Regions from separate parts of the Halomonas sp. HL-93 genome, predicted to be linked through region 3. Evidence: predicted binding sites of a transcription regulator. Region 3 holds the regulator's gene; each other region holds the start of a gene.
The links. Region 3 encodes LexA, which represses DNA repair genes until DNA is damaged. Its sites were predicted from a motif close to TACTGTNTANNTANACAGTA; they were not measured.

Region 1 (7,683 bases), 200 kb from region 3:
GCAGGCGCTCCAGCAGCGTTTGACGGGCTACGCAAAAAACTTGCCCGATGGCCGTGTAGAAGTACTGCTTTGCGGCAGTCCGGAAAATGTGAAAACGGTTAGCGAGTGGTTGTGGAGAGGCCCAGAGGGGGCGCAGGTGACCCACGTTGAATTTAACGTGCTGGATCAGTGCCACGCCCCGGATCATTTTGCGAATTATTAACGTTTTGCTTCCCACTGCTGAATATTGTCAGCGGTTAAGCTGACAATGTTTTGCCTCGCCTCCGGGGTAACCCAAGCGTTATGGGGCGTGACAATCAAATTGAGAGGTTCGGCCAACGCTGACAATAGCGGATGGCCTTCCCGCGGTGGTTCTTGAGGTAACACATCGACAGCCAGGCCTCCGATTTGTTGATTCTTTAGCGCCGCTAATGCAGCTTCTTCATCGATAATTCCCCCACGGGCGCAGTTGATCAGCAAGAGCGACGATTTTGCCCTGGCAAGGCGCGCGGCATTGATCAAGTGGCTTGTCGACTCATTAAGTGGGCAGTGCAGACTGATAACGTCAGCCTCGGGCAGTAATTCGTCAAGCGACGCCCGGGTATCGTTAGCCTCATTACCCGGGCGGGCCGCAAAGCTAACGCGCATTCCCAGCGCTTCAGCCAGACGCGCAACTTCTGAGCCAAGTTCGCCTTGGCCTACCATCACCAGATGCTTGCCCGACAGCTGCAACGTTGGATAATGCTGCAGGCAAAAGAAGTCACTTTTCTGCCATGCGCCTGCCGCCACATCCCGTTGATACAGCGGTAGTCTGTTTGCCAGCGTTAGCATAAGCATCAAGGTGTGCTGCGATACACTGGCGGTGCCGTAGGCCGTCACATTTTTAACCTCAATGCCCTGTTGTTTGGCGGCGTCCAGGTCGATGTTGTTCAGCCCCGTGGCGAGCACACAGATCAATTTAAGATCCGGTAATTGTTGTAGCGTTTCCGCATCCAAGACTACTTTGTTTACAATCGCGATATCGGCATTAACCAAGCGTTCGCGAGCTTGCTGAGGGGAGCTTTGGCCAAACACCCCAAGGTGAGATACCACGCTGCGGATAGCGGTTAGATCAATTTGTGGGCCAAGGCTATCGGCATCCAGCATCACTGCATTAAGCATTTTCTGACCTCCATAACCCACCGGAGACGTATAGCCTTGCTCGGCAGGGGGCACAAAAGGGTATAATAACGTGGCGTAAATAATCATCGCCTTGGAATTTATCCCGACTGGCCGCATATCGCAGCTTGTCAGCATTTATACTGCTGTTTTTTGTCGGAGTTGAGCTTTTCAGGAGCCATCAACATGCCCATCTATGAATATGAGTGCAAGGCCTGCGGCCATCGCATGGATAAATTGCAAAAAATCAGTGCGGATCCGTTAACGGACTGCCCAGCCTGTGAAAGTGCTAGCTTATCGCGTCTGGTATCAGCTGCAGGCTTCCGATTAGCCGGTGGCGGCTGGTATGAGACGGATTTCAAAACCGGCAGTAAAAAGAATTTAGCTGCTGACGCGAAAAGCGCAACAGCAGAGACTGGTGGCCAAAAAAGCGCCAGTTCAGAGCCCAAGAAAAAAGACACGGCGGCTTAGCCGGCGTTGTCAGGGCCGGTAAGGCCTACGATCACTTTTGCCACGAAACACAACAGGATGAGACATGCGCAGTCATTATTGCGGCCAGCTAAACGAAACCTTGGTAGACCAGACGGTCACCGTATGCGGATGGGTACATCGCCGCCGTGACCACGGTGGGGTTATTTTCCTCGATATGCGCGATCGCGATGGCGTCGCTCAGTTCGTGGTGGATCCGGATACCGCCGAGGCGTTTGCCAATGCAGACCGCGCTCGTAATGAGTTCGTTCTGCGCATTACGGGCCGTGTGCGACTGCGCCCCGAAGGCACGCAAAACCCCAACATGCCGACAGGGATGATTGAAGTACTGGCAAAAGACGTCGAAGTGCTTAACACCGCTGTCACACCGCCTTTTCAGCTTGATGAGCATGGCAAAGTCGGTGAAGAGGTGCGTCTTAAGCATCGCTACATCGATTTACGCCGTCCGGATATGATCGACAAGCTGCGTCTGCGTTCTCGCATATCGCACAATGTCCGTGCGTATCTCGAAAACCAAGGGTTCTTGGATATTGAAACGCCGGTATTGACGCGTGCAACGCCGGAAGGGGCCCGTGACTACCTGGTGCCAAGCCGCACTCATGCAGGTAGTTTCTTTGCGCTGCCGCAGTCACCTCAGCTATTCAAGCAGTTATTGATGGTGGCGGGGTTTGACCGCTACTACCAGATTGCCAAATGTTTCCGTGATGAAGATCTACGCGCCGATCGTCAGCCTGAGTTCACGCAAATCGATATTGAGGCCTCATTCGTCGAAGAAAGCGACATCATGGACATTACCGAATCCATGATTCGCCAGCTCTTCCAGGAAGTGCTTGATGTCGAGTTAGCCACATTTCCGCGCATGACCTGGCAGGAAGCTATGGACCGTTTTGGTTCAGACAAGCCAGATTTGCGCATCCCGCTTGAATTGACCGACGTTGATGACCTGATGCAGCAGGTCGACTTTAAGGTGTTCTCAGGTCCAGCCAACGCCTCCGACGGTCGAGTTGCTGCGCTAAAAGTACCCGGCGGCGCTTCGTTGTCACGCAAGGAAATCGACGAATACACCAAATTTGTCGGTATTTACGGCGCCAAGGGGCTCGCCTGGATCAAGGTTAACGAGCGCGCTAAAGGGCTTGAGGGGCTTCAATCACCGATTGTGAAGTTCATGGAAAACGTGGTCGAGGAGTTGCTCGATCGTGTTGATGCTAAAGACGGCGATATTATTTTCTTTGGTGCTGACAAAACTCGTATCGTCAACGAAGCCATCGGTGCGCTACGCGTTAAACTTGGCGCGGACCTCAACTTGTATACTCAAGCCTGGGCTCCTCTGTGGGTAGTGGACTTCCCAATGTTCGAAGCGGACGCTAACGGTCGACTAAGCCCGTTACACCACCCCTTTACCGCGCCATCCTGCTCACCTGAAGCTCTCAAGAAAGACCCGGCGAACGCGCTATCCCGAGCCTATGATATGGTGCTTAATGGTACGGAGCTCGGCGGCGGTTCGATCCGTATCCATGATCAAACCATGCAAAGCACGGTATTTGATATTTTGGGTATCGGTCAGGAAGAGGCCCAGGAGAAATTTGGCTTCTTACTCGATGCGCTTCAATACGGCGCGCCACCCCACGGTGGGCTGGCCTTTGGTCTAGACCGCTTAGTGATGTTGATGGCCGGTGCCAAAACCATCCGTGAAGTTATTGCTTTCCCGAAAACCCAGAGCGCCGCCTGTCTGATGACCGACGCGCCGGGCGAGGTAAGTTCAGATCAGTTGAAAGACCTGAATATTCGTTTACGCCAAAAAGCCAAAGCGGAAACCAACGCTGAATAAGTGTTCTGTCGCCCTTATACACCGGCGCTTAGGCGTCGGTGTTTTTGTATGGATAACCTGAGTGCTGTTACATGCAGACACCCTCCGCCTCCTCGCCGGTGCGCATTCTGGGTATTGATCCTGGCTCACGTATTACTGGTTATGGTGTTATTGAGCTAGAGGGATTGATTCCCCAGTATGTTGCCAGCGGTTGCATTCGTACTGCTGAAGGCGCTCTAGAGCAGCGTTTAGCGCAAATATACGCTGGGCTTGGCGAGGTGGTGGGATTGCACCGGCCGAATGCAGTGGCGATAGAGCGCGTCTTTATGGCAAAAAATCCCGATTCAGCGCTGAAGTTGGGACAAGCGCGAGGGGTGGCATTGGTGTGTATGGCCAACCACGGCTTGGCGATTGAGGAGTACGCCGCCCGGCAGATCAAGCAGGCCGTAACCGGCCAAGGTGGCGCTGATAAGACGCAAGTACAGCATATGGTGGCGGCAATTTTGCACCTTGCGGCCTCGCCGCAAGCCGATGCTGCCGACGCCTTGGCTATTGCGCTGACCCATGCGTACGCCAGTCAGGCTCCTCAGGCGCTATCAACCCGAGGGGGAGGGCGTCGACGTTCGGCGGGGCGCTGGCGACTCTGATGATCAAGCGCTAGGGTCTATTGACGTTTCGCTCATGGTTGCGCTGAAGTCACAACAGACCCTAACTACTGGTCACTTGTACAGAGTCGCTTTATAGTAGTGATTGATTTTGCTTAGCGTGAGCGTAAATATGATCGGACGGCTTCAAGGCCAGTTAATAGACAAGCAACCACCCTGGATTGTAGTGGATGTACAGGGAGTGGGGTATGAGCTGGAAACGTCGATGACGACGCTAGTCGCGCTGCCGATGGTAGGTGAGCGCGTTTTTTTGTATACCCACTTAAGCATCCGCGATGACGCTCATCTGCTCTATGGGTTTGGTCGAGAGCATGAGCGCGCCCTGTTTCGCGCCTTGATCAAAGTTAACGGCGTGGGGCCAAAATTGGCTCTGGCTATTTTGTCAGGCATGGACGAAGACGCCTTTATGCGTTGTGTAAGAGATGACGATAGCAAGGCACTCACCAAGCTCCCTGGCGTGGGTAAGAAAACCGCTGAGCGCTTGATCATTGAAATGCGCGACCGTTTCCCTAATTGGGAAAGCGGACGCGGTGCCTCGCTACCTCTTGAAGCGACCAATGGGCAAGCGGCTGCCCGCAATAGCGTGGCAGACGCGGAGGCGGCTTTGGTAAGCCTTGGCTATAAACTAACTGAGGCTTCAAGAATGTTGGCGGATCTTGATGGTTCCCAATCTACCGAAGCGCTTATTAAAGCGGCACTAACGCAGCGTATGAAAGGCTGATCGCGGTTTAACCACGGACGTAAAAAAGAGCGCTTATGCTAGAGCACGATCGACTGATTGCCGCTGAGCCAGAGCAGGGTGAAGGCCGCATCGATTATGCGATCCGCCCCAAACGGCTTAAAGATTATATTGGCCAACCCCGCGTTCGCGAGCAGCTGGAAATATTTATTGGCGCCGCGCGCCTACGTGAAGAAAGCCTTGATCATACGCTGGTATTTGGCCCACCAGGCTTGGGTAAAACCACCTTGGCCAACATTATCGCCGCTGAGATGGGTGTGGGGCTCAAGTCTACCTCAGGACCGGTACTAGAGCGCGCGGGTGACTTGGCCGCGATGCTTACTAACTTAGAGCCCGGTGACGTTTTGTTTATCGATGAAATCCATCGTTTATCTCCCGTTGTGGAAGAAGTGCTTTACCCGGCGATGGAAGATTTTCAACTCGATATCATGATTGGAGAGGGGCCAGCTGCGCGTTCGATTAAGTTAGATTTGCCACGCTTTACTTTAGTGGGCGCCACTACCCGAGCGGGGCTGCTTACTTCACCTTTACGCGATCGTTTTGGTATCGTTCAGCGACTTGAGTTTTACAACCTGACAGAGCTCACTGAGATCGTCACTCGCTCTGCAAAGCTGCTTGGCGTAGAGACTCATCATGATGGTGCCGTAGAGGTGGCGCGCCGTTCACGGGGCACGCCGCGAATTGCTAACCGGCTATTGCGCCGTGTACGCGACTACGCCGAAATGAAGGGTAATGGTACGGTTGATGCTACGCTGGCAGACGCAGCGCTCAACATGCTCAATGTCGACCACCACGGTTTAGATCATATGGACCGGCGGCTTTTGCTGGCGATGATCGATAAATTTGACGGTGGACCAGTCGGCGTCGATTCGCTCTCCGCGGCGATTGGCGAAGAACGCGATACCATTGAAGATGTCATTGAACCTTACTTGATTCAGCAAGGACTGATGATGCGCACCCCACGCGGACGAGTCGTTACCCGGCAAGCATGGTTGCATTTTGAGCGTGCCCCACATGAGGCGTCTATTGAAGCCCAAGGGGAACAGCGACCATGAGTCAATCCGTTTGCTTGCCGGTTCGCATTTACATGGAAGATACAGACGCCGGTGGGATTGTCTACTACGTTAACTATCTGAAGTTTATGGAGCGTGCCCGCAGCGAATGGTTGAGATCTCTTGGACTTGATCAACAATCGCTGCTAGACGCAGGCACGCAGCTAGTGGTATATCGCTTGTCCTGTCATTATGCCAAGCCTGCGCGGTTGGACGATGCGCTTGACGTGACTGCCAAAGTGGTCAGCATTGGCCGCTGCCGGATGACATTTGAGCAGCACGTATGGCGGGAAAAGGAACGTCTTTGCGCCGCCACGGTCGAGATAGCGTGCTTAAGCGCGCAGCATCTCCGTCCAGTGGCATGGCCGTCTGCGCTCAAATCGGTAATCTAACGCACGATGCGGGCACGTTATTTCCACATTTATTGATATTGATGAGGGCACTTGTGAACGATAATGCCATGTCTATTCCACACCTGATCATGAACGCCAGCATTGTGGTCCAGCTGGTCATGCTATTGTTAGTGGTGGGGTCTATTCTCTCGTGGATAGTGATTTTTCAACGCGGCATAGCCCTTCGTCGCGCTCAAAAAGAATATGCGCAGTTTGAGGAAACGTTCTGGTCAGGCGTTGATTTAAATGAGCTTTACCGTGATATCCCGGCCGACGATCCCCGTCATGGTGCCGAGCACATATTCCAAGCTGGATTCCGTGAATTCAATCGTTTGATGCCCAAAACGCGCAACACGCCAACCATCTTGGAGGGCGTGCAGCGCAGTATGCGGGTAGCGTGGTCACGTGAGGAAGACCGTTTGACGCAACACCTTGTGTTCCTGGCGACAGTTGCCTCCGCAAGTCCTTATATTGGGCTGTTTGGCACGGTTTGGGGGATCATGGGGTCTTTTCAATCGCTGTCGATGACCCAGCAAGCCACGCTGGCAACGGTAGCTCCCTGGATTGCAGAGGCGTTGATCGCCACGGCGATGGGGCTGTTTGCCGCGATACCTGCGGTGATTTTTTACAATCGCCTTTCTAACACTGCCGGTCGCCTATTAGGTAAATACGAAGATTTCGCCGAAGAATTCCACGCTATCTTGCACCGTAATCTGCAAGGGCGTGATAGCGCGTCAAGCTAAGGGAGTTGCCCCATGCAAGGACCGTTTAAACGCGGCGGACAGCGTAAGCCCATGGGTGAAATCAACGTTGTCCCCTTTATTGATGTCATGCTGGTGCTGCTGGTTATCTTTATGATTACCGCCCCCATGTTAAATCAAGGGGTAGATGTGGAGCTGCCCCAGGTGAGCTCTGAACCGATGGAAAGTCAAGAAGACAATGACCCGATCATTATTTCCATCGACCGTGAAGGGCAATACCATCTCAGCTTAGGAGAAGAGTCGACCCAAGTTTCTCGCGATGACATTACACGCCGGGTGAGCGCCGTTTTAGAACAGCGGCCTGATACTCCGGTGATGGTCAGGGGCGATCAAAATGTGGCTTACGGCGAAGTAGTGGTATTAATGAGCAACCTACAGCGCTCGGGTGTGGCAAATGTGGGGCTCATATCTGAGCCACCACAGGATGAGTGAGGGTACCCAGGGCATGGCTGTAAAGACACCTCGTGACCCTCAAGACGTTGGCTATACCTGGCCAGCCGTTTTCGCGATTGCAGTGCACTTGTTGATCGTGCTGATATCAATAATTCATTGGCCGGAACGCGATGCAGAGCCGGACTCGTCTTCGATTGTGCAGGCAACGCTGGTCAGCACTGAGGCTTTTACCGATCAGGCTCAGCAGG
Region 2 (7,683 bases), 1.9 Mb from region 3:
CGTTACTATTCAATCGAATGCTCTCTTGTGATTAACTATCTGCGTATTGCGATGCAACAAGGTGTGCCTTAGAGGGCGACCTGATATTCACAATAATAAACCGACAAAGCGACCGACACATGACACTGCTGGATACCGATTTGGACGATGTGCCTGCTCCCCAAGGAGAACTGACCCTTAAACTACTGGCCTCACGCCAGGATACCAATGTTTACGGCGATATTTCCGGCGGCTGGTTGGTTAACCAGATGGATCAAGCGGCCGAGCTGGCAGCTGGCCGAGAGGCCGGGGGGCGAACCGCCACCGTGGCCATTGAGGCGATGGATTTTTTAAGTCCGGTGCGGGTGGGGTCGATGGTGAGCGTGTATACCCAGCTTCAAGAGGTGGGTCACAGCTCAATGAAAATCGACGTAGAGGTCTGGGTGCGTGCGCTGCACGAGCCGCATCTGGAAGAGCGCCAAAAAGTCACCGAAGCGCGTTTTGTGATGGTGGCGCTGGACGACAACGGCCGCATTCGCGCGGTGCACGGCTAACCTAAACCAAAAAAGGACGCTTGTTTAAAAGCGCCCTTAATACAACTCTTCACCGTTTTTGAGTAGCTTAACCGCCTACGTTATCACGGCTTTTCAAGTACGCGTATTCGCCGACATCGTTGAAGGGGCGGACGATTTTCTGGAACGCTGAATAGGATTCATATACGCGGCGTGATTCCTCATCGTCGTCGATCTGGCGTTGGATGGCTTCCTGGGAGCTTTGGTAAAGCGCCTTCATGACATCTTCAGGGAAAGTGCGCAACTTCACGCCATGCTCGTCGACCAGCGTTTCGAGAGCCTGGGCGTTACGGAAGGCAAACTCGCTGTACATCGCCAGGTTCGACGCGCGGGCAGCTTCGGTGATAACCGCCTGGAGATCTTCAGGTAACTCGTTCCAGGCATCCAGGTTGATCGTGCCTTCCAGCACCGCGGTTGGCTCGTTCCATACCGAGGTGTAGTAATAGTCAGCCACTTGGTGCAGGCCGAATGCCAGGTCGTTGTAGGGGCCGACCCAGTCGGCGGCATCCAAAGCACCGGTCTGCAATGAGGTGAAAATCTCAGACCCAGGCATATTGACGGTGCTTACGCCGATGCTGTTCATGGCTTCACCGGCCAAGCCTGGCAAGCGCAGCTTCAGGCCCTGCATATCCTCCAGCGAGTTAACTTCTTGCTTAAACCAGCCCCCCATCTGCGGACCGGTATTGCCGACCGCAAAGGGTTTCAGGTTGTGCTGCTCGTAAATTTCATCCCACAGTGCCTGACCGTCGCCATGATAAAGCCAGGCGTTCATTTCAGTGGTGGTCATGCCGAAGGGCACGGCAGTGAAGAACTGCGAGGCAGCGACTTTTCCGCGCCAATAGTAAGATGCCGAGTGACCCATTTCAGCGGTGCCGGCCGCGACGGCATCAAAGACTTCGAGCGCAGGCACCAGTTCACCCGCACCGTGAACGGTAATTTTCATGCGGCCGTTGGAAAGCTGTTCCACGCGGCGGGCGAAGTCGTTGGCACCGGTACCTAACGCGGGAAAGTTTTTTGGCCATGAGGTGACCATGTCCCAGGTATAGGTTTCGTCGGCGCGGGCGCGAGACGTAGATACAAAGGGGGCAGCAGCAGCCCCAGCGACGCCAAGGCTGGCGGTTTTGAGAAAGTGACGGCGTTGCATATTGAGCAAGACTCCAAGAGTTATCACGCTGTTGTTATAGGGGCGCTGGGTGCGCCTTATCCGCCAGCCAGTATGCGATAAAGCGAATTTTTCCCGCAAGCTTTATGGTCAATCGTCGCTCGCATCTTTCATGCGGTTGGCATGCCGAACCAGCCAGTAACAGCCACCGAGGGCCAACACCGCTGCTGCCAGCGCACCAATTTGCCAGGGGTCGATGGTTTCCATGTCCAGCACCATAAATTTGCGTACCAACGCCATAATGGCAATCAGCACCACGATTTCGACGTGGATAAAGCCTTTGCCGCTGGTCATCGTGCGGATGATCGAGTTATTGAATTCCATGGCAATCAGCACGGTAAGGATCATGTCGAACAGCGCTTGAAACACGCGGTAGTCGAAGGGGTCGCGGCTTTGAATGAATAATAGCTGCACTACATGAATGACCAGATGATACATGGCGACCAGCACGGCCCCGCCGATAGCGAGGGCCAGTACCAACGATACCATGCGCTCAAAACGATGGTAGCCGCTGAGTTCTGACCAGCCGTTGCACACTTCGGGGAATAGGCGTTTCAAGCGTTGTTTCATAAGGTCCTCTGCACGGCGCAATGGGTGCGTGAGTATAGGCGCAAGTAATGGCGCGTGAACGTCCCGGTCACGGGCGGTTTACAGAGGCGTTAGCTTAGCAAATCCGAGCACCAGCCATTTAACGCCTTCGCCTTCAAAGCTGACCTGCACCCGGGCACGGGCACCCTCGCCTTCGGCGTTGAGAATGACCCCTTCACCAAAGACCGGATGCTCCACCCCCTGGCCGACATGCAGGCTGGGCAGGTCGCCGTGGCTTTCGACGCTTTGCTGGGCAAAAGCCGTGCGCGAGGCGGTAACCGGGCGTGAAATATGCCCACGCAGGCGTACTTCTTCGAGCAGGTGCGGCGGCAGCTCACGTATAAAACGCGAAGGCCGAGGAAACACCTCTTTGCCGTGCAGGCGGCGGGTCTCGGCGTGGGTTAAGTAGAGTTTTTGCATTGCCCGGGTAACGCCCACGTAGCACAGGCGGCGCTCTTCCTCGAGCCTACCTGGCTCTTCCAGCGACATCTTGTGAGGAAATAGCCCTTCCTCGACGCCGGCAATAAACACCACGGGAAATTCCAAGCCCTTCGCCGAATGCAGCGTCATCAGCTGCACGCTGTCTTCGAACTCTTCGGCTTCGTGATCGCCGGCGTTGAGTGCCGCTTCGGATAAAAACGCCTCCAGCGCGGCCATGCCCTCACCGGCTTCAGGGGTTTCGAAGGCATCGCCGTGGGTAAACGCCCGTGCGGCGTTGACCAGTTCTTCGAGGTTTTCTACCCGTGCCTGGCCTTTCTCGCCGCGTTCGCTTTGGTGGTGCTCAATCAAGCCCGTTTTGGCGGTGACGTGGTCGATGATGTCATGCAGCGGAAGTCCTGAAACGTCGTTGTCCAACGCCTCAATCAAATTGGCGAATGCCTGCACCGCGTTGGCTGCGCGGCCTTTCAAGGTGCCATCGTGTATCGCGTCGTGCAGCGCCTGCCACAGCGGGATGTTCTGTTCGCGGGCGCGTAGGCGGACGATTTCCACCGTACGGGTGCCAATGCCCCGGGTGGGGACGTTAATTACCCGCTCAAGAGAGGCGTCGTCGTCGCGATTAAGCAATAGGCGCAAATAGGCCAGGGCGTTTTTAATTTCCAGCCGCTCGTAGAACCGATGGCCGCCGTAGATGCGGTAGGGCATCCCCTGGCGGATCAGTGTCTCTTCCAGCAGTCGCGATTGCGCGTTGGAGCGGTAGAGAATGGCGATATCGCGGCGGTTCAGTCCTTCATCGACTTTCTCTTTGATGGTGTCGACGATGAAGCGCGCTTCTTCAAGGTCGTTAAAACCGGCGTATATCGAGATGGGTTCGCCCTCGACGCCTTCGGTCCATAGCTGCTTACCCATGCGTTCGCTGTTGTGACTGATCAGCGCGTTAGCGGCGTCGAGAATCGCGCTGGTCGAGCGGTAGTTTTGCTCAAGGCGGACGGTGTGGGTTTGGGGGAACTCCTGCTCGAAGCGGCGAATATTCTCGACCTTGGCGCCACGCCAGCCGTAGATCGACTGATCGTCGTCGCCGACCACGGTCATCGGCGTCTGCATGCCGGTCAGCAGTTTGAGCCACGCGTACTGAAGCGTATTGGTATCTTGAAACTCATCGACCAGTAAGTGGCTGAATCGCTCGCGGTAATGCGCCAGCAACGCCGGGTTGTCGCGCAATAGCTCAAGGCTTCTGAGCAGTAACTCGCCGAAATCGACCAGCCCGCCGCGTTCGCAGGTTAGCTGATAGCGCTCGTAGAGTTCGCCCATCTGGCCTAGGTAGGCATCGCCGTCGACGTTGACCTGATGGGGCCGCAGGCCTTCTTCCTTGCAGCCGGAAATAAACCCCTGCACCTGGCGGGGCGGGAAACGCTCGTCGTCGATGGAATAGTCTTTGAGCAGGCGTTTGACCAGCCGTAGCTGGTCGTCGGCATCAATGATCTGGAAGTGTTGTGGCAGTCGCGCATCTTGCCAGTGGGTGCGCAGCAGGCGGTGGGAAATTGAGTGGAAGGTGCCCACCCACACATTTCGCAACGATAGCCCCAGCAGCGCTTCCAGCCGGGTGCGCATTTCGCGGGCGGCCTTATTGGTGAAGGTCACGGCAAGCAGCGCATAGGGCGACAACCCTTCGGCTTGCATCAACCAGGCAATACGGTGCACCAGCACACGGGTTTTGCCCGAGCCTGCGCCCGCCAGTACCAACAGATTGCCTTGCGGGGCGCTAACCGCTTCACGCTGGTCGGAATTAAGCTGATCGAGTATCGCCGTGACGTCGTCCATATAAGCCGCTGCCGGGTCGAAAAATGGGCGGTCAGTTTAGCACAGCCATTGAACTGGCTGTGCATACAGGTATGACATCTTCACAACTCACTACCGAGGGCAGGTCTCCGCGAGGGCGCTACTTTCGCCATCTGACCGCCATGGCTGGCGGAAATGCCGGAAATGTCGGGAACATTTTCCGGCCATGGCGAAAAAACCTCGCTTCAACCTTCCCTAAGACTTATTGGGAGTCTTCCGGGAAGCGCAGCGAGTTAAGGCTTTTCTTAACCGATTTGAGCTGTTCGGCGAGCTTCGGGCCGCGGGTTTTGGCCACGCCCACCGCGAGCACGTCGACCAGTACCAAATGGGCGATGCGTGAACTCATCGGCGTGTAGATTTCGGTGTCTTCGTGCACGTCAATATACAGCGGCAGGGTGACTTCTTCCGCCAGCGGCGAGTCGCTGGGGCACAGGCCAATCACCGTCGCGCCCGCCTCCCGGGCTAGCCGTACGCTTGCCACCAGCGCCTTGGTGCGCCCGGTTTGCGAAATGGCCACCACCACATCACCTTCTTTGAGCGTCACCGCCGACATGTTCTGCATGTGGGGGTCGGCGTAGGCCGAGGTGGAAATCTGTAACCGAAAAAATTTGTGTTGGGCATCAAACGCCACCGCGCCTGACGCGCCATAGCCATAAAACTCGACGCGATTGGCCATCGCCAGCGCATTTACGGCACGGCCCAGGGCATCGTTATCGAGCCGGTCGCGAACCGACAGCAAGGTGCCTACCGTCGAGTCGAAAATGCTATGCGAGAATTCGGCGACTGAATCGCTATCGTTCATCGAGAACTGGGCAAATTGGCTGCCGGTGGCCAGCATTTGTGCCAGCTGCAATTTAAAATCCTGAAAGCCATTGCATCCCAGGGCGCGGCAGAAACGCACCACGGTGGGCTCGCTGACTTTCGCCTCGGTAGCGAGGTCGACGATCCGCATGTGGATCACTTCTTCGGGATTGCGCAGTACAAACCGCGCCACTTTCTGCTCGGAGCGGCGAAAGTGCTCCATGCGGCGTCTCATTTCATCGAACAGGGCGCGACTCACGTTTAGCTCCTTAATCAAGCGGCGCAGCGTTATATGCTAGGCGTGCGACCAGTATGCCTGAGTGACGCACTAAATGGGCAAGCAAGCATTGCGCCCACGTTAGTTTGACACGGCGTTAGATGACGGTTTTTTGAATTGGTCATCATTTTGTCAAGTAGGTTATAGTAAGAAATGAAGTGTCGCACTGCATCATCTAACAGTCGTCACCGATGCAGGTGGACGAAGGCATATTCACCTGGAGGAACGTCGATCATGCGAAACGTCGAACGCATCACCTCGGTTAAGAGCGAACTGCTCGATATTTTCATGAGTATGGAAGTAGACGAACACGCCCAACGGCGGCGTAGCGCAGCGCAACGTAACCTGCGCGCGCGTCGAGGCATTGAACTACACCGGGAATTTCAAAAACTATCGCAGGATATCGCTCCCTTGCCAGACGAAGATGAACGGCAAGAGAGCGAACTGCACTGAGAAATGTACTAAGCGGCCATGCCTTAAGGGAAGCTAAGCCGTTTTAGAGCATGCTAATTATAGGCGCTTGGCCCTGCTACGCGCAGAGCCAAGCAGACCCTATTAAAGAAAGCCGGTGATGAACACCACGATAACGCCAATCGGTGCGATAAAGCGTGCCACGATGTTCCATACGCTGGTTCCTGTCGCGGATAAGGCAAGCTCTTGCTCGACGCTTTTGCGCTCCAGACACCAGGCGACAAATACTATCGCGCCAAGACCGGTGAGCGGCAGCAGAATCTTCGCCGTAAAGGTATCCAGCAAGTCGAAGATATTCAGCCCAAAGACCAAAAATTCTGACCATAGGTTGAACGACAGCAGTGCCGCGACGCCCAACAGCCAAACGGCAACGCCGCTAACCAGCGTCGCGGTAATACGTGACAGCGATGTGCGCTCTTCCAACATTTCGACGGTTGGTTCCAGCAGCGAAATCGCTGAGGTGAGCGCAGCAAAGGTCAGCAATAGGAAGAACATCAGCCCCAGTATGGCGCCACCGGTCATGCTGCCGAATGCGATAGGTAGCGTGACAAAGATCAATCCCGGGCCTTCGCCAGCGCTTAAGCCGTTGGCAAACACAATCGGGAAAATCGCTAGGCCAGCTAGCAGCGCAATGACGGTATCAATAATAATGACCGTGCGCGCCGTGCTCAGCAGGTTAACGTCTTCGCCGAGGTAGGAGCCGTAGGCCATCATAATACCCATGCCCAGCGAGAGCGTGAAGAATGCCTGGCCCATCGCGGCCAGTACCACGCCGCCATCCAGTGCGCTCCAGTCGGGGCTGAACATAAACGCCAGGGTTTCACCAAAGTGGCCCGTGGTCATGCCGTAACCCACCAGAATCAGCATCAAAATGACCAGTGCCGGCATCAGTGAGCGCACCGCACCCTCCAGCCCTTTGGTCACACCTCGGGCGACAATACCCACCACCAGCACCATAAAGGCGCTGTGCCATAACAGCAGCGTCCCGGGGCTTGCCAGCATGCCGTTGAAGATCTCACCAACGCTGTCGGAATCCTGGCCGCTAAAGGTGCCAATCACCGAGCTCAAGGTATAGTTGAGCGACCAGCCACCAATCACGCTGTAGAACGACAGGATCAAAAAGCCGGCCAGGACGCCGCTAATACCGACCAGCGCCCACCCTTGGGACTTGCCGTTTTTCTTGGCCAGCTCTCGCATACTGTCGATGGGGTTTTTCTGGCCGCGCCGACCGATCATCCACTCAGCGAGCAAAATAGGCACACCGACCAGCGCCACGCAGGCAAGGTATACCAGCACGAACGCGGCACCGCCGCTTTCACCCACCATGTAGGGGAATTTCCAGATATTGCCTAGGCCTACTGCAGAGCCTGCAGCTGCCAGCACAAAGGCCATTTTCGATGACCACTGTGCATGTGCAAGTTTTGCCATACATCACCTGTTAATTAATTGTAATGAGACTGTTGTCGGCGCGTTGCACCGCTATTCGAAAAACCACAGACAGAGGATTGCCTACGTTATTTTTCGAAAGTACGCGCAATTTATCCGATCAGTGCCTT
Region 3 (7,683 bases):
GTGGACAGGCAGCAGGTGTCTTGGCATTAACCACTCATAAAAGCGAGTCATTTCCTCCTGTGCCGGGTGCCCCGTCGCGTGTAGTTCGGGGTGGCTGAATTCATCGAAGAGCCGAACGCCAAGTTGTTGCAAACGCTTTTTTAGCTGCTCAATGGGTCGCTCATTCCCGGGAATCGCTTTCGCGGAAAAAATCACGTTGTCGCCTGGCTGTAAATCAACGTGAGGGTGACGGCCCTGAGCAAGCCGTTGAAGCGCAGCACGCGGCTCGCCTTGGCTGCCTGTGGCAATGACGACGACTTCATCGGGGGGGAGGTAACCGAGGTCGTGGGCGGGCACTAACGTCGGAAAATCGTCCAAATAGCCGAGACCGCGGGCGACGCCTACCATGCGTTCCATTGAGCGTCCCATCAAACTAACACGCCGTCCGCACTGATAAGCTGCGCGCCCAATTGCCAACACGCGGGCTAAATTACTGGCGAAGCAGGAAACAATCACTCTGCCTTCGCAGGCGGCGAGCGTTGCGGCAAGTGCTCGGGCGACATCACCTTCGCTGCCCGAGTGGCCTGGCATCGGAGCGTTAGTGGAATCGCCTATCACCAAGTCAACTGGCGCGAGTGCCTTGAACTGTGCTTGATTGATCGGCTCACCGATGATCGGCTCGGGATCAAGCTTCCAGTCCCCGCTATGCAGCACGCGGTAGAGACCTGCCATGACGATCAACGCGCAGCTCTCGGGTATTGAGTGAGGAACCGCCAGATAGCGAAGGATGAAAGGGCCGCTTTGCAAGGCCTCACCGGGCTCGACTACATGGATGGCGGCGCTGCTGAGTTGATGCTCGGCAAATTTGAGACGCAATAAGCCTGCCGCCAGGGGCGTGGCATAAATGGGGCATTGCCAGTGAGGCCAGAGCCAGGCAACTGCGCCAATATGGTCTTCATGCCCGTGGGTGATATACAGCGCTTTAGGCGCGATGCCCAATGCTTTCGGCGTCGCCAGGTTGGGGACTTGGAGCGGAGCGTTGGGTAAATCCTGACGAATCATCATGCCGCAATCCACGGCGATCCAGTGATCCTCGTAGCCATATAGCGTCAGATTCATGCCAATCTCCCCACAACCGCCTAACGGCAAGATGCGCAATGGGGGGCGACGACGGGGACGAATATGAGCGCGCGGTGGATGCATCAGAGTAATAAAGCCTAAAAAATAATTCCTCAACTATACGGTAAGCGGCGGTCGGCTAACAATCATCGCCGTGACAGTCGATGATTGCGGGCGTCGCATTGGGTACACTAGACGTTTGTTGAATGCCCATGGACGGCCATGACAATAGCCGCGTGGTAAACCGTTAAGAGTAATGACTATGTCGCATTTTTATCGTTTAGTGGTGTCCTGCCCAGACCAGGTGGGAATTGTGGCGGAAGTATCGAGTTTTATTGCCGCGCAAGGCGGGTCTATTACTGAGGCTAGTCAGCATTCTGATCTGCAAACCGGGCGTTTTTTTATGCGCTACGAAATATTAGCGGATTCATTGGGTATGTCGGCGGAAGCGTTACGTTCGGCCTTTGAACCTGTGGCTGCGCAGTTTGATATGCAGTGGGCGTTGGTCGATACCCAGAAGCGTCGGCGGGTCGTGTTGATGGTATCGCGAGAATCACATTGTTTGGTTGATTTACTCTACCGCTGGCAGGTAGGTGAGCTTGATTGCGATATTGTTGGCGTGATATCGAATCATGATGATATGCGGTCGTTAACCGAGTGGTACGGTATTCCCTATCACCATGTTCCCGTGGATCCCAAGGATAAACCAGCGGCCTTTGGGCAAGTGCAAGCGCATATTGACCAAGCGCGAGCAGACTGCGTGGTGTTGGCCCGCTATATGCAAATTCTGCCGCCAGCGTTGTGCCAGCGCTATGCGGGGCAGGTGATCAATATCCACCACAGCTTTCTGCCCTCATTTGCCGGTGCCAAGCCGTATCACCAAGCCTATGAGCGCGGTGTAAAGCTAATAGGCGCAACTTGCCATTACGTTACCCAAGAGCTGGATGCGGGACCTATCATTGAGCAAGACATCCACCGGGTCAGTCACTGTCATACACCGACGGCTCTGGTGCGCTTTGGGCGTGACGTGGAAAAAGCCGTGCTAGCACGAGGTCTTCGTTGGCACTTGGAAGACCGCGTGCTGGTGCACGGTAATAAAACCATCGTGTTTAGCTAGCGTTAGCCAAGCGCTTGGCCATTGCCACCGCGGATAACGCCGACGCCCACACCTTCGATTTCGAGTGGCTGGCTACGTAGGTCGATCTCGATCGGGGCAAAGTCGGTGTTTTCCGCGATTAAAGTGACGTGATGGCCTTCGCGTTTAAAACGCTTAACGGTCACTTCATCTTCCAGGCGGGCAACGACAATTTGCCCATCCCGAATGTGCTGGGTACGGTGTACAGCGAGCAGGTCGCCTTCCAGAATGCCGATGTTTTGCATTGAAAGCCCGCGCACACGTAACAAATAGTCCGCTTTGGGCGTGAAGTAGTCGGCGGGTAAGGGGCAGTAGCGGTCAATGTGCTCGGCGGCCAGGATAGGACTGCCTGCCGCGACTTCGCCAATAATAGGTAAACCCGTCGCCTGATCCGTTGCTGATGGTTGGGTATCAAGCGTCTCCTGGGGCTCTTGGTTGGGTAAGCGGATACCGCGGGATGTGTTGCGGATGATGCGTATGACGCCCTTGCGCTCAAGTGCCCGCAAATGCTCTTCTGCCGCATTGGGCGAGCGAAACCCTAGCGCTTTGGCGATTTCGGCCCGGGTAGGCGGATAGCCAAACTCGGCCATGGTTTTGACAATAAAGTCGAAGACATTTTGTTGACGAACAGTTAACGGCCGCGACATACCAGCCTCCAATTGAATAAGTGGGCAAGACAGCGTCTGTTTACCTTTTGGCTATGTGGTTAAGTATACAGTATGTTTCCCTGTCCAGTATATCTTTGAGTTAGTCTGGCTAACAACCTGATGTATAAGGAGATGCGGTTGCGCTACAGGTGCGTCTTTTATCGCCAGGTAAACGTTGAGAGCTATCTAGCGATAACGTAGTATCCTAGTTTGTTTAAAACAGCCGTTTTTATGGACCGTTTTTATGGAGAGCAGCATGGCTCAATCGGATACGGTGACGCGCATTCTAGATACTGCGGAAGTGCTCTTTGCAGAGCGTGGTTTTGCCGAGACGTCCTTACGCAATATTACCAGTAAGGCGCGAGTCAACTTGGCCGCGGTGAATTATCACTTTGGCTCTAAAAAAGCGCTTATTCAGGCGGTATTCGCGCGTTATCTGGATCCGTTTTCGCAGCGTTTTCATAGTGCTCTAGACGATCTTGAAGCTCGCTATGAAGGGCGCGATATTCCCCTTGAGGTGCTGCTCGAAACCATGGCGACAACCGTGCTGACGGTGCCCGCTGAGCGCAATAGCCTAAAAGTCTTTATGCGTTTGCTTGGCCTTGCGTACAGCCAAGCCCAGGGCCATTTGCGCCGCTACATTCAGCAAGAATACGGGGATGTCTTTAGCCGATTCACTGATTTAGTGCGCCGCGCCACTCCTGATTTGCCGGACGCCGAGCGCTTTTGGCGGCTACACTTTATGTTAGGTACCGTCATCTTTACGCTTTCGGGACTGGATGCGCTGCGCGATATTGCTGAAAAGGATTACCACCAGCACGTCACGGTGCGCGACTTGGTTCGCCGCCTTCGACCGGTGGTGGTGGCGGCAATGAACGCGCCGCTACCTGACGAGAAAGACATTGAGAATCATGCAGACACCGTCGCTCATTGAGTTGCCTCCCCGCCAGGCGTTATGGCTCGAAATTGCCATTCAGGCACAGCAGTTACGTGCCTGGCAAGGCGATGTATGTCGCTATGAGTGTAATATTTCCACCGGGCGTGCCGGCGTTGGGTGTCAAGACGGGAGTGGGAAAACGCCTATTGGCTGGCACTATATTCGCGCCGCGATTGGCGGTAATGCCCCGGAAAACGCCGTGTTTAAAGGCCGTCGCTGGACGGGGGAAGTGTTTAACACTGAGATGGCTGCTGAGTTCCCTGAGCGAGATTGGATTCTGACGCGCATTCTATGGCTATGTGGACTTGAATCGGGGTTAAACCGTGGCGGCCTGGTGGATTCGCAGCGTCGTTATATTTATCTGCACGGTACGCCGCCGGATCAACCAATGGGCCAGCCAGCCTCGCATGGTTGTGTGCGTTTGCGTAATGACGACCTCCTTTGGCTCTTTGAACAGGCCCCACCCGGAACGCCTGTCTGGCTTCACGACAGGCATTGATCGTTGGATTCACGCTAATCATCGTCTAGTATTGGCGCTTTTTTTGGACATCCCGCTATGACACATCCATTAGGCTCGGTCATGTTGGACCTTGAGGGGACCACGTTGACCGCTGCAGACCGGCAGTTGCTGAAAACGCCCGCGGTGGGAGGCGTCATCCTATTTTCGCGCAATGTCGAAGACGCCTATCAGGTACGTCGATTGTGTGGCGAGTTGCGCAAGTTACGGCCTGATTTGTTGTTGGCAGTGGACCAGGAGGGCGGTCGCGTTCAGCGCATCAAGGAAGGATTGACGCGCCTGCCGCCGATGGCGCGTCTCGGTGAGTATTATCAGCAGGATCGCGCGGCGGCGCTTGCCTTTACCCAGGATGTTGGGTGGCTACTGGGCATGGAGATGGCCGCCTGCGGCTTGGATATTAGTTTTGCCCCCGTGCTGGACGTTGACAGCGGATTGTCCAGCATGATTGGTGATCGCAGCTTTGGCCCTGAGCCCGAGCAAGTCAGCGAATTGGGCGGGGCGTTAGTGGCGGGGCTTCATGACGCCGGTATGGCGGCGGTTGGCAAGCATTTCCCAGGGCATGGCGGCGTGGCGGCGGATTCGCATCTTGCGCTGCCGATTGACGATCGCTCGTTTGAAGCCCTGAAACAACACGATCTGATTCCCTTTAGCGCTCTGGCGAAAAAGCTCGATGGAGTCATGCCCGCGCATATTGTGTACTCGGCCTTTGACTCGCGACCCGCTGGTTTTTCGCCTAGCTGGCTTGGCATGCTTCGCCAGTCGCTGGAGTTTAGAGGTTGCATCTTTTCAGATGACTTGAGCATGGCTGGTGCTCATCAAGCCGGGGGGCCACGCGAACGTGCGGCGGCTGCGTTGGCAGCGGGTTGCGATATGTTGCTGGTATGCAATGATCGTAATGCGGCGCTTGAAGTGGTGTCCGCCGTCCCCGCACCCCAGTCCGTCCGGCCTGGAAAACTTCGCTATAAGCGTGCTCGGCCAGACTTGGATGCATTGCCCGCGCTCAGCCGCTGGCGTCGCACGCATGCCCAGCTTGAGGCAATGGCGACCCTGTCAACTGGCAATTAAAGACCGTTTTTACCCAGCAGGTTGGAATTTTAATGGCAAAGCTAGATAAAGAAGCGCTCGCGTCGCTCGACTCCATGCGCGAGCTAATGGACAACGCCGACTGTTTGATTTCCCAGCAGCAGGTGGAGCAGGCGCTGGACCGTATGGCCGAACAGATCAGCGACGATCTAGGCGATAAACTGCCGGTTTTTTATTGCGTCATGAATGGCGGGTTGATTACCACTGGTCACTTGTTAACCCGACTGGGGTTTCCCCTTGAGGTGGATTACTTACATGCCACGCGCTACCGCAATGAAACCCGCGGTGGTGAGCTGTTCTGGCGGGTGTCGCCGGAAATCCCCATGGCCGGACGGCACGTGGTCATCGTCGATGACATTCTAGATGAAGGGACGACATTGGCTGCGATTCTGAATTACTGTCAGGAAGCGCAAGCGGCCAGTATTACCACGGCGGTGCTGGTCGATAAGCGTCATGACCGAAAAGCAGTCCCTGGTTTAAAAGCGGACTATTGCAGTCTGGAAGTTGCCGACCGTTACGTGTTTGGTTTTGGCATGGACTACAAAGGCTACTGGCGTAATGCCCCAGGGATTTTTGCACCCAAGGGCATGTGAGCCTGCGATTTCCGGGGTTAGCGGGGCGAAAAACGCCGCGCTAACCCGGTTTCGGCAATCATGCGAGTGGATATCTCTTCCACTGAGAAACGAGTGGCATCGATGTAAGGCACATGCAGTCGTCGATACAACGCTTCGGCCTGCTCAATTTCCTGCATACATTGATCCATCGAGCTATACCGACTATTAGGTCGGCGCTCGTTGCGGATCGCCGCCAGACGCCGTGCGTCAATCGTTAGGCCAAATAATTTGTGCCTGTGGGGTGCGAGTGCCTTGGGCAGTTTTAGCATCCCATCTTCATCCAGGTCGTCTTCTGTAAGCGGGTAGTTGGCGGCGCGAATACCAAACTGTAAGGCCAGATAGAGCGAGGTAGGTGTTTTGCCGCAGCGCGATACGCCTACCAGGATGATATCGGCTTTATCGTACTGATGGGTGCGCGCCCCATCGTCGTTATCCAACGCGAAATGCACTGAGTGAATGCGATCCATGTAGACGTCGTCGCTACCAATCGAGTGCGTTCGCCCCACGCTATAGGACGAATGGGTGGCGAGTTCCTGCTCCAGAGGTTCAAGAAACGTAGAGAAAATATCTACCTTGAAGCCGGAGGCTTGACGAATCACGTCGCGGATTTGTTGGTCGACAATCGTATCGATAATAATTGGCCTTTGGCCGTCGTGGACCGCCGTGGCGTCGATGATCTGAGCTAAGGCCTTAGCTTTTTCCACGGTGTCGATATAAGGCTTGGTTTGCATATTGATCTCGACATCACTGAATTGGGCTAAAAGGCTCCTGCCCAGACTCTCGGCGGTAATGCCGGTCCCGTCCGAAATAAAAAAAGCCGTGCGCTGCATGGTATTCGCTCCCCGTAACGTTGCGCATATTGTGTGCTGGGATAGCGTTGGGCACAACTGTGCTTGATCGGTGACTACAACAAACGCTCAAAAATGCCACCTGTTGTAAAAATCCTCCACTCTCTTCGCTATTAGACTAATGGCGAATACGCAGAGGCGGTGCTAGGGTGAGCGCATTCATCTTCAGCGGTTGACATGACCGCTGGCCTATTGAGCGAGGGGGTTGCGTGAACAATTACATTCTATGGTTCGATCAACTGGGCATGGCCGACGTCGAACGCGTGGGTGGTAAAAATGCCTCGCTTGGCGAAATGATCTCCAATTTATCCGGGGCAGGGGTTACCGTTCCCAGCGGGTTCGCGACGACGGCTCACGCCTACCGCGAATTTCTTGCCCATGAGGGACTCAATGAGCGTATCAACCAGACCCTGGCGCGTCTCGACGTTGATGACGTTAAGGCGCTGGCTGAAGCGGGCAAAATGATACGCCAGTGGGTCATTGATACGCCGTTACCCCCCACCTTTGAAAACGAACTGCGCGCTGCGTACGAGACGCTTCAGCAGCGTCATCCTGCGTTAAAAGCCGCGGTGCGCAGCTCGGCCACCGCTGAAGACTTGCCCGATGCCTCCTTCGCTGGACAACAGGAAACCTTCCTCAATATCGAGGGGTTTGACAATATCAAGCGTGCTGTCCACGAAGTCTTTGCGTCACTGTTTAATGACCGAGCGATTTCTTACCGGGTTCATCGTGGGTATGCGCATGAGAATGTTGCGCTGTCGGCGGGCGTGCAAAAAATGGTGCGCTCTGAAACCGGCGCGTCGG

Region 1: a site for LexA is predicted at 4,147-4,166, ahead of ruvA (Holliday junction branch migration protein RuvA). Genes of this name have one in related genera too.
Region 2: a site for LexA is predicted at 4,612-4,631, ahead of uvrD (DNA helicase II). Genes of this name have one in related genera too.

What each region holds. Positions count from the first base shown of each region.
Region 1 covers NZ_LT593974.1:2,043,822-2,051,504, reverse strand. Annotated here, with positions in the region: gene GA0071314_RS09465 (acylphosphatase) at 1-202, shown strand, start outside; gene GA0071314_RS09460 (D-2-hydroxyacid dehydrogenase) at 199-1,140, opposite strand; gene GA0071314_RS09455 (FmdB family zinc ribbon protein) at 1,324-1,608, shown strand; gene aspS (aspartate--tRNA ligase) at 1,673-3,454, shown strand; gene ruvC (crossover junction endodeoxyribonuclease RuvC) at 3,526-4,080, shown strand; gene ruvA (Holliday junction branch migration protein RuvA) at 4,211-4,819, shown strand; gene ruvB (Holliday junction branch migration DNA helicase RuvB) at 4,855-5,892, shown strand; gene ybgC (tol-pal system-associated acyl-CoA thioesterase) at 5,889-6,281, shown strand; gene tolQ (protein TolQ) at 6,350-7,024, shown strand; gene tolR (protein TolR) at 7,037-7,474, shown strand; gene tolA (cell envelope integrity protein TolA) at 7,488-7,683, shown strand, end outside.
Region 2 covers NZ_LT593974.1:4,059,817-4,067,499, forward strand. Annotated here, with positions in the region: gene GA0071314_RS18895 (PstS family phosphate ABC transporter substrate-binding protein) at 1-13, opposite strand, end outside; gene GA0071314_RS18900 (acyl-CoA thioesterase) at 120-533, shown strand; gene GA0071314_RS18905 (TRAP transporter substrate-binding protein) at 601-1,695, opposite strand; gene GA0071314_RS18910 (phosphate-starvation-inducible PsiE family protein) at 1,804-2,283, opposite strand; gene uvrD (DNA helicase II) at 2,362-4,560, opposite strand; gene hexR (transcriptional regulator HexR) at 4,781-5,638, opposite strand; gene GA0071314_RS18925 (PA3496 family putative envelope integrity protein) at 5,891-6,109, shown strand; gene GA0071314_RS18930 (sodium-dependent transporter) at 6,212-7,555, opposite strand.
Region 3 covers NZ_LT593974.1:1,840,065-1,847,747, forward strand. Annotated here, with positions in the region: gene GA0071314_RS08490 (ribonuclease J) at 1-1,098, opposite strand, end outside; gene purU (formyltetrahydrofolate deformylase) at 1,361-2,215, shown strand; gene lexA (transcriptional repressor LexA) at 2,218-2,880, opposite strand; gene GA0071314_RS08505 (TetR/AcrR family transcriptional regulator) at 3,137-3,814, shown strand; gene GA0071314_RS08510 (L,D-transpeptidase) at 3,792-4,316, shown strand; gene nagZ (beta-N-acetylhexosaminidase) at 4,374-5,399, shown strand; gene GA0071314_RS08520 (hypoxanthine-guanine phosphoribosyltransferase) at 5,432-6,010, shown strand; gene ppsR (posphoenolpyruvate synthetase regulatory kinase/phosphorylase PpsR) at 6,028-6,861, opposite strand; gene ppsA (phosphoenolpyruvate synthase) at 7,089-7,683, shown strand, end outside.